4 regions of the Colwellia sp. MT41 genome follow, and region 3 is predicted to be linked to each of the others. Evidence: predicted binding sites of a transcription regulator. Region 3 holds the regulator's gene; each other region holds the start of a gene.
What was found. Region 3 encodes sigma-54, which starts transcription at its own class of promoters, with help from an activator protein. Its sites were predicted from a motif close to GTTGGCACGNNNNTNGNNT; they were not measured.
Positions count from the first base shown of each region.

Region 1: nirB (nitrite reductase large subunit NirB) is a predicted target of sigma-54. The motif match lies at 1,850-1,868, and genes of this name have one in related genera.
Region 2: flgA (flagellar basal body P-ring formation chaperone FlgA) is a predicted target of sigma-54. The motif match lies at 1,515-1,533, and genes of this name have one in related genera.
Region 4: flgF (flagellar basal-body rod protein FlgF) is a predicted target of sigma-54. The motif match lies at 1,992-2,010, and genes of this name have one in related genera.

Region 1 covers NZ_CP013145.1:4,199,935-4,203,152, forward strand. Annotated here, with positions in the region: gene nirB (nitrite reductase large subunit NirB) at 1-1,757, opposite strand, end outside; gene CMT41_RS17850 (EAL domain-containing protein) at 2,242-3,218, opposite strand, start outside.
Region 2 covers NZ_CP013145.1:1,320,504-1,323,721, forward strand. Annotated here, with positions in the region: gene flgN (flagellar export chaperone FlgN) at 1-165, opposite strand, end outside; gene flgM (flagellar biosynthesis anti-sigma factor FlgM) at 214-522, opposite strand; gene flgA (flagellar basal body P-ring formation chaperone FlgA) at 686-1,378, opposite strand; gene CMT41_RS05575 (chemotaxis protein) at 1,587-2,516, shown strand; gene CMT41_RS05580 (CheR family methyltransferase) at 2,623-3,218, shown strand, end outside.
Region 3 covers NZ_CP013145.1:3,756,425-3,759,642, reverse strand. Annotated here, with positions in the region: gene ptsN (PTS IIA-like nitrogen regulatory protein PtsN) at 1-196, opposite strand, end outside; gene hpf (ribosome hibernation promoting factor) at 304-591, opposite strand; gene CMT41_RS15905 (RNA polymerase factor sigma-54) at 618-2,135, opposite strand; gene lptB (LPS export ABC transporter ATP-binding protein) at 2,254-3,009, opposite strand; gene lptA (lipopolysaccharide transport periplasmic protein LptA) at 2,999-3,218, opposite strand, start outside.
Region 4 covers NZ_CP013145.1:1,326,413-1,329,630, reverse strand. Annotated here, with positions in the region: gene flgH (flagellar basal body L-ring protein FlgH) at 1-297, opposite strand, end outside; gene flgG (flagellar basal-body rod protein FlgG) at 353-1,141, opposite strand; gene flgF (flagellar basal-body rod protein FlgF) at 1,210-1,953, opposite strand; gene flgE (flagellar hook protein FlgE) at 2,168-3,218, opposite strand, start outside.

The DNA of each region.
Region 1 (3,218 bases), 440 kb from region 3:
TCTGGGGTGATTTCGCCACCAGCAATACGTGGTACCACTGAATAAGTACCATCTTTTTGCATATTGCCTAGGTAAGTATCATTGGTGTCTTGTAATGATAAATGTGGTTTTTTAAGAATGTAGTCATTCCACACTGACGCCAATACCGAAGCCGCTACCGGTTTACAAATTTCACAACCTAAACCACGACCGTGCGAGCTAAGTAGTTCATCAAACGTTTTGATTTTTTCAACACTGACAATGTCAAATAATTCGCGGCGTGAATAAGCAAAATGTTCACAAATGTCTTTTTTAACAACAAGACCGCGTTTTTCAAACTCATTTTCGGCCACACTCTTAACTAGAGCGGCACAACCACCACAACCAGAACCGGCTTTAGTGTCGCTTTTCACTTGACCAACATCAACGGCGCCACAATCAATAGCGGCAATGATGTCGCCTTTAGTAACGTTATGACACGAACAAATGGTGGCAGTATCAGGTAAGGCATCCACACCTAAGGTTGGCTTATCTGCCGCCATTGGTAGAATAAGACCTTCTGGCGCTTCAGGTAATTCAATGGCATTAAGCATATATTGCAACAAGGTATCGTATTCACTGGTATCCCCAATAAGCACAGCACCCAGTAAGGTTTTCTTGTCGCTCGATACCACTATTTTTTTATAAACGCCTTCAGGTTGGTTTTCATAGGTATAAGTTAATGAACCCTCTGTTTTACCGTGAGCATCACCAATAGAGCCAACTTCTACGCCCATTAGCTTTAATTTTGTACTCATATCAGCGCCAGTAAATTCAGCCAACTCTCCGTTAGTACCCGTTACGCCGCCAATATGTTTTGCCGCCACTTTCGCCATGGCATAACCCGGAGCAACTAAACCAAAAATAAAGTTATTCCATAAGGCACACTCACCAATAGCATAGATATCGACGTCTGAGGTTTGACATTGATTGTTGACCACAATACCGCCACGCTCACCAATAGCTAAATCGAACTCACGGGCAAGGTTGTCATAAGGACGAATACCGGCGGAGAATAAAATTAGATCGGTTTCTAATTCACTGCCATCGTTAAAACAAAGTTTATAACGACACTTATCACCTTTTTCAATGACGTTAGTGGCTTTGGAGGTGTGCACTTGCACACCCAGCTCTTCAATTTTACTTTTTAATAAACGACCACCGCCGCCATCAATTTGCACGCCCATTAACTGCGGAGCAAATTCAACAACGTGTGTTTGTAGGCCTAATTGTTTGATCGCATTTGCCGCTTCTAGACCTAATAATCCACCACCAATAACGACACCGACTTTACTCACTTTAGCGCTATTTGCTATGTCTTCTAAATCATCAATGGTACGATAAACTAGGCAGTGATCTTGATCTTTACCGGGAATAGGAGGCACAAAGGGATAAGAGCCGGTCGCTAAAATCAACTTGTCGTAGTGATATGTGGCACCGCTTTCGGTCGTAACACATTTAGCGACTTTATCAATCTTGGTCACTTTGGCATTGGTTTTAAAAGTAACACCAAGTTCGTCATAATGTTCTGGCGTGGTCATCGCCAAGTCTTCGGCAGTTTTGCCACCAAAGTATTCGGATAAGTGCACTCTATCATAAGCTAAACGTGATTCTGCCGAGAGCACTGTTATTTGATAATCTGAATTTTTAGCCATTTCTTCGACAAAGTGATGGCCAACCATGCCATTACCAACCACAACAATTTTAGCTTTGCTCAACAGCTGTTTATCTGTATTCATAAGGACAATCCTACTCATAGTGCGAGAATAGAATAAAACGCTTTAGCAAAGGCTTAATTGCCACCAAGGTTCTATTCAACATGGTATAAGTAGAGCAAGCTAAGTGCCAACTAAATTAATAGTTATATAACAAGTGGTTAGATAGTTTACATCTCTATATCTGTTAGTTGATGCACTAGAGTGATGACTATTGAGCACTGCTACGGTGCAAGTGCTGACAAAAACTTAAACAAGCTGCACCTGGCTCAATAAATGGCAATTGAGGGCTGCACTCGGGAAGCTTTAGGGTCTAATGATGAATGTTTTGCTATTAAAAAGGCGATATTATCTCGCTGGCATTATGTTAGCGACTGCTAATTTTAGTCGCTATGAGCTTTAGCCGAACAAAGGATGGATATAGCGCCTATATCGACTCCAACACATTAAGGCTCTACTATCCGTAACATAATTTTTAGCTACAAAGCCCTTAATAGCGCTACTTTGCTCACGTTGTTATAGAGGAGACCATCCCTGCTCGCTCCGCTAAGCTAGTGTCCTTGGCTCGCTTAAATGTTTCGATAAATTGGCTGGCTGGCATAGGTCTGCCGGTATAATATCCCTGGACAAAATCACACTTTTCGCCCTGTAGATATTGCAGTTGCGCCTCTGTTTCTACGCCTTCGGCAAGTACATCTAATCCTAACGAGTGGCTCATCTGAATAATTGCCGTGGTAATGGATTTATTATCATCATCATTCTCAAGATCAGAAATAAAACTACGATCTATTTTCACCTTTTGAATCGGAAAACGCTTTAAATAACTCAGCGAAGAATAACCGGTACCAAAATCATCCATTGCCAACTGAAAGCCTGCATCGTGCAAGGCTTGCATCATATCAATGGCTTGATCAACATTATCCATCACCGCGCCTTCGGTGATTTCAAGTTCGATACAATTGGCACTAACATCATGCTGTGCTAGGATCAGCAGCATTTGTTGTAAAAAATCTTTACGCTTAAATTGTACCGGTGAAATATTAATCGCTACCTTAATATCTAAAATCCCCGCATTGACAAAGTTTTTTATGTCACGACAGGCTTGTGCCAGGACCCAATCGCCCAACTCATTGATCAAGCCACTCTGCTCAGCAACGGCAATAAATTTATCCGGAGGGATCATGCCTTTGTCAGGGTGGTGCCAGCGTATCAGCGCTTCTGCGCCAACAAGTGTTTTATGGTCGATAGTAAAAAGCGGTTGATAATAGAGTTCAAAATGGTCTTGAGTCAAAGACTCGGCTAGATCAGTCAAAATCTCCTTGTTTTGTTGCAATTTAGCCTTCATTTCACGAGTAAAGAAACGGGTAGTATTACGACCATCATCCTTCGCCTGATACATGGCAATATCGGCATTGCGCAGTAATTCGTCACAGTTATCGGCATCGTCAGGATAAATAGTTACCCCGATGCTACTGCCGATATTAA
Region 2 (3,218 bases), 1.9 Mb from region 3:
CTGGGTGTTTTTTTCCTGGCTGATAGTAAGCAGCGCTTGAGGATCGTGTTGCTGTAATATTTGTTTTTCATTCGAAATTATCTGGCCCAGAGCGGTTAACTGTTGATGTTGTTGTGTTAACAATTCATGTGACGTTAATTCTTGGGAATTTGATCCTGATAACATAAGCTTGCCTTTGATTTTTCACTAAACGATATATCTTACAGTCTATCGTTAAATAAGATTAAATTCAAAGTTAGCAATATTGGCCGCTAATTTTTCCGGATTGATTTTATAATCACCAGCACTGATAGCTTTTTTTAATTCATCAATTTTCTTTTGATTTATTACCGGTGCATCCGCTGCTTTTTTTTGTAATTCATTAAGCTGTTTTGCTTGCGGAGTAATTGACACTGAATCTTGTCCGGCACTTTTTACTTGTGCACTATTCGATGCGGTTTGAGCAGATTGCTGTTTTACCTGCTGCTGTTGAGTATGCTTAACTTGATTGTTTGTATTCAAGCTATTGATATTTATAACCATAATTTCATCCTATAACAATGAAATGATATTTTAAATGAGTTCTATTAAGTTATTATCGACCACCAGCGGGATAACTTTAGCTAAACGTACATTAAAACATAAATAACCTCACAGTGAGCTTAGCTGCAAAAATTATTTGTACCCTAGATTGTCTAAAACTAGATTATAGATGAATTATGACTTGGTTCATAGCTTTGACTCTTGGGGTAATCACTTTATTTGAGCGGGTATTTCTTACTTTGATTTGTTCATTAATATTGCCGGAGCTTAATGCTACACCTTGGCTTTTGATAGTGAAGGCATCAGAGGAGACAATAATCGTTACCATATCGCCCTTACAAATTAAGCAGATACTTTTCTTACTAATGGTTTTACCTTTACCTATACGTCTTTTCGCCTTAGCGCCAAAAACAATGGCGGTATCGGTTAGTTTATCACCACGAATTTTGTTGATGGCTATGTAAGCTAACTCAACATTACTTTCGTCAAGCCGGTCTCCTTGGCTAATTGTACTTTTTGCAATTAAAACAGCTTTAGTTATTTCTATTTTGGCCGATAAATATATTTTCCATGGTATTGATTCATCACAACTAATTTTTATATTTACATTTCGTGTACTGTTTTTATCATGTATATTTGCTGTTAAGGGTATATTACACGGTTTAATGATAATTCTAGGATCTAAGTGAGCAACCGAAATACGAACTTTTTCTTCGTTAGTTGAAGGGAATTGTTCAATTAAATAGCTGGTCGCGAAACGTTCAATAAACGCACTGTCTAGTTCGCTTGCAGCAATAGTTGCTGGCTTAATGAACAGTAAGCATAAAAAAGTTAAAAAATGTTTGGTATGTCGCATATATTTTGTTATCTATCGTTAAGTAAATGCAAATATTCGTCTATGCTTAACCTAGGTTAGTGCTATAAAATGAGGTTAAATCGTGCGTCAATTATCAGGCGCTTAGTGTGAATATCAACTCTATATTTTAAATACAATTCAAGAATTGTGCCTTTTATGTTTTATTTTTTTAAATACAATGAAGGGTACGGTGTTACATGAGGTTTATATGGCAGGCATACTCGATTCGGTAAATCAGCGCACGCAACTTGTCGGCGAAAATAGATTAGAATTGTTACTATTCAAACTTGTTGGTAGGCAACTTTTTGGCATTAATGTCTTTAAAGTGCGTGAAGTGATGCCATGCCCGAGGTTAACGGTATTACCTAAACAAGACTCCTATATTAAAGGTGTTGCTCATATTCGTGGGCAAACTATTTCTGTTATTGATTTAAGTAAATCAACGGGCGGCTTGGCAATTGAACAAACGGCTGACAGCTTTATTATTATTGCTGAATATAACCGCAGTGTGCAGGGCTTTCTCGTTGCTGGCGTTGAGCGAATAGTGACATTAAGTTGGACTGATGTAATGCCACCACCAGAAGGGGCAGGTAAATCCAGTTATCTAACCGCAGTCACTGAAATAGATGGTCAAATGGTGTCAATTTTAGATGTTGAGAAAATTTTAAATGAGATTAATCCTGTTTCAACGGAGTTAAGTGAAGATGTCATTGATGCCAGTGTTGGTGAAAGTCTAGGCGATAAGCTGGTTCTGATTGCTGATGATTCAACGGTAGCACGAAACCAAGTTAGAAGGGCATTAGAGCCATTAGGTATCAAGATGATTTTAGCTAAAAATGGTCGTGATGCTCTCGATCAGTTATTGGCGATTGAGGCAACGTGTGAACATAGTATTACTGAAAAAGTTGCGCTAATGATTTCTGATATCGAAATGCCAGTAATGGATGGCTATACCTTAACGGCAGAAGTCAAAGGAAATGACCGCATGGCTAAAATGCCCATTATCTTACATACCTCGCTAAGTGGGGTATTTAATAATGCTATGGTTAAAAAAGTGGGGGCAGATGATTTTATTGCCAAGTTTCACCCTGATGAATTAGCTACCGCTGTAAAAAAATGGCTAAAATTAGAAGATTAACTCTTTATAAAAATTAAAATAAAATTTCAAAAGCATTTGACCTGAATTTATGCACCCCAATTTTGGTGAATTTAAATGAGTACTTCGAAATAAACAGGAAGCTATTGTGTCAGCAAGACAACTTGATGAAAAAAGTTATAACCAATTTAGAACCTTTTTAGAGCAGCAATGTGGCATTGTGCTCGGTGAAAATAAGCAATATTTAGTTAAAAGCCGCCTAGCGCCACTAATGGCTAGATTTGACGTGAGTTCATTGGGTGAATTAGTCACTCGGACACTTTCCCCTGTAGAGCGGCAATTACGTGCCGCAGTCATTGATGCTATGACCACAAATGAAACCTTATGGTTTCGAGATGATTATCCCTATAAGTTACTACAGAGTAAATTGTTGCCTGATTTTGTCAACAGAAAAACGCCGGTTAAAATTTGGTCCGCCGCCAGTTCTTCTGGGCAAGAACCCTATTCTATTGCGATGTCAGTATTGGAGTTTCAACAAAAAAATCCTGGAGCATTCCCTCGTGGTGTGCAGGTCATAGGTACCGATATTTCCACGACTATGCTAGAACACTGTAAATACGGTCATTATGATAATTTAGCACTTGCTCGTGGTCTATCTGAGGAACGTAAAAAACGCTTCTTTGAAGAAGGTGATAACGGTATGTTGAAGATAAAAGAACAAGTCAAAAATATGGTCAATTTTAG
Region 3 (3,218 bases):
GTATGGCAATGCCGTTTCCTATGCCGGTACTACCCATTTTTTCTCTATTAAGTAAACTTTCTAGCAGATCATCTTGTTCTATATCACCGATTTGCTTGGCAGCGAGTTGACAAATTTTTTCTAAAATACGTTTTTTACTGGTGATTTCTACATCACAAGTGGTACAGCTTGTTGTTAATATTTCTGATAATTGCATAATGGTGTTAATTATTTTAGGCGCCCAACTGTGCTAATTCATTTAGCTTAGGGCGCCAGATTTATCGGCTTTAATTACTTTAAAGCGTATTCATGATTTAGCTAAGCTTAGTGCTGAGCTATCTTACCTTTATACTTAAGGATTTGTCGATCAAGTTTATCAACTAGAGTATCAATAGAAGCATACATGTCGCCGTTAACTGCTGAGGCAAACACTTCACCGCCATTAATATGGATATTGGCTTCTGCTTTTTGGTTAAGCTTTTCTACGGTAAGTACGACATGAATATTATTGATATGATCAAAATGTCGTTCTAGTTTTGAGAACTTGCTATCAACATATTTTCGTAATGAACTTGTTACTTCTACATGATGGCCAGAAAGATTAATTTGCATAAGCATGATCCTTTTATGGTAGTGTTTTAAAGTAAACTCTTACGTTGGTTTGATGGTGGTATCGCTAATGATTCTCGGTATTTAGCAATAGTCCGTCGCGCCACTTTTATTCCCTGCTCGGCCAGTATATCAGCCATTTTGCTGTCACTTAACGGTTTAGCAGGTGTTTCCGCTAAGATAAGTTTTTTAATTAAAGAACGAATTGCGGTCGATGAACATTCACCACCATTTTCGGTACTAACATGGCTGGAGAAGAAGTATTTTAACTCAAAAATCCCTCTTGGTGTGTGCATGTATTTTTGCGTGGTCACTCGAGATATGGTGGATTCGTGCATATCAACAGCTTCAGCAATATCATTGAGCACCATAGGAAGCATGGCTTCAGCACCATGCTCTAAAAATCCTTGCTGACGCTGAACTATGCAATTGGACACCTTGAGTAAGGTGTCATTACGAGATTCTAAGCTCTTAATAAACCATTTGGCTTCTTGCAAGTTTGATCTAATAAATTGACCATCATTAGTTGATGATTTCATTGTTTTAGACATGGCCGCATATTGCTTATTAATAGAGAGTTTTGGTGCCGTGTCCGAATTTAACTCAACCACCCAGCGACCATTTTTCTTTTCAACGGTAACATCAGGAATAACGTATTGGTTATTACCTTTAATTACCGCATCACCTGGACGAGGATTTAAGCTTTGAATTAAACGCATAACTTCACGCAGTTGATCTTCTTTTAATTTGGTTTTACGCATTAACTGACGGTAATCTCGGTTACCAAGTAAATCAATATGTTCATTGATAATGAGTTTACTTTCTTTCAGATAAGGGGTATCAGCACTAAATTGATTCAACTGAATAAGTAAACAATCAGCAATTGAGCGAGCAGCGACGCCAATAGGGTCAAACATATTAATACGTTTTAAGACCGCTTCAACTTCATCCTGCTCTAGCCCTTCTGTACCGACACTTTCTAGAATTTCTTCTGGTGATACGGTTAAATAACCGGCATCATCAACTGCTTCAATAATGGCAATAGCGATGGTTTTATCGGTATCAGTGAAAGGCGTTAATTCCATTTGCCACAATAGATGATCTTGAATGGAGTCCGTGGTTTCCCCTTGATAGGTATAATCATCGGCAGGGCTACTAACTGCGCCGGTATTTGAAACGCCAGCACTGTAACTTTCTTCCCAGGTGGTATCGATATTTAGTTCTTCGGGTATTTCCTTTTTTTCCATGGCCTCAGTGGTACTGATTTCGTCAATACTTGCTGGTTGCTCTTCACTCCCGTCACTTGTTGTCAGCTCAGTGTTAGTTTCAGAGACACTGGTTGTAAATGCTTCTTCAAGATTGTTTTCATCGCTAGTATTTTCATTTTCAACTTTTTCATCAAGCTCAAGTAATGGATTGCTCTCTAATACTTCTTGAATTTCTTGTTGTAATTCTAACGTTGACAGTTGCAACAGCTTGATTGCTTGTTGCAACTGCGGAGTCATGGTTAATTGTTGTCCAATACGGAGCTGTAGTGTAGGTCGCATCTAGGTTATATGATTTCCTATTTATTATTCTTAGTAGTTATAGTTTGCTAATCTATCACTACTTTGCTCTTAAATTGTTCTGCTTAAAGCTAGTCATTTTCGCTTTAGTATAGCCTTACTATAGCGTGAATTGTTCGCCAAGGTATACATCTCTCACTTTTTGATTAGCAAGAATTTGCTCGGCATTGCCTTGGGCAATTATTTCACCGTGGCTAACGATATAGGCATGCTCACAAACGTCTAAAGTTTCTCTAACATTATGGTCGGTGATTAATATACCTATGCCGCGCTCTTTTAATTGTAATATTATTTTTTTAATGTCGCCAACCGAAATAGGGTCAACACCAGCAAAGGGTTCATCTAATAAAATAAATTGTGGCTCAGCCGCTAATGCTCGGGCAATTTCAACGCGTCGTCTTTCACCACCTGACAAGCTCATGCCGGTATTATCTTTGATATGACAAATATGAAACTCTTCTAACAGGTGTTCAAGTTTTTCCGCGCGTTGTGTTTCAGTAAGCTCTTTACGTATTTGTAAGATAGCCATGATATTATCACTAACGGTGAGTTTTCTAAAAATTGATGCTTCTTGCGGTAAATAACCTATGCCCATGCGGGCTCTTTCATGCATAGGAATAAGTGTTAAGTCTTGGCCATTGAGTTTGATAGTGCCACCATCATTGGGGACTAAGCCAACAATCATATAAAAGGAGGTGGTTTTGCCAGCGCCATTGGGTCCTAATAAGCCAACTATTTGCCCAGCATTAACTTGTAAACTGACATTTTTAACAACCTGTCTATTTTTATAGGACTTAGATAAACCCTCGGCAATTAACGTGTTTACCGAGGGTTTACTATCGATATTAGTAGCCACTGCCATTACCTTTTTTATCTGCTTCTTGCTCAATTACGTTATCAGCGGATTGTTCCGCTTTAGACTTTTCGTGAGTTTCTTTTTGTTTCTTTAATATTGTTGGTTGCAGTATGGTGGTAACAGACTGGTTATCAGAGCCCTGTGCTTCTAGTTTTTCGCTTAAGGTATTATAAGTGATTATATCACCACTGACCTCACTACCCGCTTGC
Region 4 (3,218 bases), 1.9 Mb from region 3:
GGTTTTTTCACTCAAGATGACCAAAATAATATCGCCAACACGGTGCGCTTTAGAGTCTGAATAAATATTATTCACGTAATGGGGCTTAAATAAAGACCCCGTTGGCACAATGCTCTCTTCTTCTTCTTCTGGCATTATCGGCGCAAAATCAGGGTCATTGGGTAGTGCTCTACTTAATTCAACGGTATTACTACAAGCGGTAGTAACAGCAATTAACAAGCAAGCTAAAAGTAACTTAACCTGGGGTAAATGCCCTTTGCTTAAAGTAACGTTGTTTAATGTTGTTGGTCTTTTCATCACTACTTCCTGCCTTTTCATTAAATGATTCACTCAATTAAATTATAAATTTTTACTACAGCTGCTGATTGATATAACTCAACATCTGATCAACGGCTGAGATTACTTTTGAGTTCATTTCATAGATGCGCTGACTCTGAATTAAGTTAACCAACTCTTCTGTAGTGTTTACATTGGATGTTTCTAACGCGCCTTGTATCAACATGCCGTAACCTTCAAGACCAGGAACGCCTTCTTGGGGCGCGCCACTTACTGCAGTTTCGGTATACAAATTTTGCCCCACTGGCTGAAGACCCGTTGGGTTAACAAAGTTAATTAAGTTAATTTGACCCACCACGGCAGGATCAGCCTGCCCTTGCAGTGTTACTGACACTTCACCGTCTTGAGAAATAATAATACTTAACGCATCCTCGGGAATGGTCACTTGTGGTTGAATAAGGTAACCCGCACCTGGGGTAACCAGATTACCTTCATCATCCATGGTAAATTGACCATTGCGACTATAAGCTGAACTACCATCTGGCATAAGAATTTCAAAAAAACCTTCGCCTTGAATCATCAAATCAAGGGCGTTATCTGTGGTAATCATGTCACCTTGAGTATGAATTTTTTGCGTGGCGACCACTTTGGTACCCGCACCTATCATTAAACCTGATGGCGCTTCGGTATCTTGTGCAGTTCGACCACCTGGCTGATTAATATTTTGGTAAAGTAAGTCTTCAAAAACCGCTCTACTCTTTTTAAAGCCTACGGTACTAGCGTTCGCTAAGTTATTAGAGATTACCGCAATATTTTTATTTTGCGCATCTAAGCCGGTTTTACTTATCCATAATGCTGCGTTCATACATCACCTCTGATTGAGTACTAACTGTTTTTGAAAACAGCTAAATATTAACTGAAAGATACTAATAATTAAAAAGCACGTAATAACGAAGCAGCGCTAGCATCTATTTCTTCTGCGGTTTTCATCATTTTCAATTGCATTTCAAATTGACGCTGTAAAGAAATCATGGCGGTCATTTCATGAATGGGGTTAACATTACTCGATTCGAGTGAACCGCCAAGGACGTTGACATTGATATCGGCAATTAATTGCTCGCCATTTTTGGCGCGAAATAAACCGTCATTGCCTTTTTCGATCAGCCGAGTATCTGGATTGACTAACTTGATACGAGCCACTTCTTCTTGCACGCTACTTGGCGCGCCTGCAGGTTGTACCATGATGGTGCCGTCACGAGATATTTGAATATTATTTACCGGTAGCGGTATGATAATAGGGCCATCTTCACCTATGACTAATTCACCATCGTTAGTTTCTAGCGCACCTGTTTCGGTTAAACGAAAATGTCCACCGCGAGTATAAGCCTCTTGACCATCCTCGGCTTGCACCGCAAAAAAACCGTCACCGGCTATGGCAACATCAAGTGAGCGCCCGGTATGAAGAATAGCGCCTGAGTCAAAATTTTGGCTAGCACGCTCTGTCATTGAAAAAACCCGCGAAGCCATCCCTTCGCCATAGACCTGCATACTACGCGCTTGTGCTAAATCAGCCTTAAAACCAGTGGTGTTAGCATTCGCCAAGTTATGAGCATTTATTGATAAGGCTTGCATGTTTTGTTTAGCACCACTCATGGCGATATAAAGCAACTTATCCATAATGACTTTCCAAAAAATATAAGGTTATACAGAAATAAATGCAAGTAAGATGCCAGCTATTATAAAGAGGGGTTGGTTAACAGCTAAAAATGGATAAGGAAATGATGATATATTTTATGAGAGCTAAAATAAAAAAGCTGTTAACTGTGAGTAATTTATTGCTCATAGCTAACAGCTTTGTCAGTAATTTTTACACCAGGTTATTTAGCTCAAGTTACCTAATTTGTAAGATAGTTTGGTTTAGTTGGTTACTAACTTCCAGTGCTCGCGAGTTGGCTTGAAAGTTTCGCTGTGCAGAAATCAAATCAATAAGTTCGGTAGTTAAATTAACATTAGCCTGCTCTAATGCTGAGGAGTTAATGGTACCAAAAGTACCTGAGCCCGCTTCACCGGCTAACGCTTCACCGGAAACAATACTCTCTTTCCATGAACTATTGCCAATTTGAGTGAGCCCTTGATTATTGGCAAAGCTAACTAAAGCAATACGTGCTAAAGGCTCTGAGGTACCATTACTATAAGTGGCACGCACAAGGCCATCGCTATCAATGTCGATACCGGTTAATCGACCTACCGCTAAACCATCTTGCTCTAATGAGGTTACTTCAAAACTAGAAGCATATTGTGTTGGCTCATTAATATTTGGCCCCGTTGGATCTAAATTAAAATCAACAATAATCTGCTGACTAGCATCAGCGCCATTACTTAATATCGCCGTACCTAATGGTGCGGTTTGGATAAGAGTGGGATCTTGAGTATTGAAATCACCATTAGCAAGAAAGGTTAATTGTGCGCCATTAATACCCGCACCATTATTAACAGGCCCTCCTTGAATATCGACCAATTGGTTATCAACGGCCGCGTACATATCCCAAGTATTCGGCGCTGATTTTACAAAATAATAAGTCATCACATGACTGTCGCCTAACGAATCAAAAATGGTTACCGAGGTCGAGTTGTTATAGGTTAGTGGGTCAGTATGATCAAAGGTAAAAGCGGGTACAGAGTCACCCGCAGGTAAATTCATCTTAACATCGACCTCATTTGTTTTTGATGGTGCGCCAGAAGCTGTCGGTATTTGTAAAGGCGATGCGGTACTTATCGCTACCGATGAAGAAGAGCCATCAGCATTGACTGGAAAACCTAATAAATAACCACCAGATGAATTAACGACAAAGTTACTGTCGTTTAATTTAAATTGACCAGCACGGGTGTAAGAGGTATCTAAACTGTCAATTTCAGGTACGGTGACAAAAAAACCATTACCG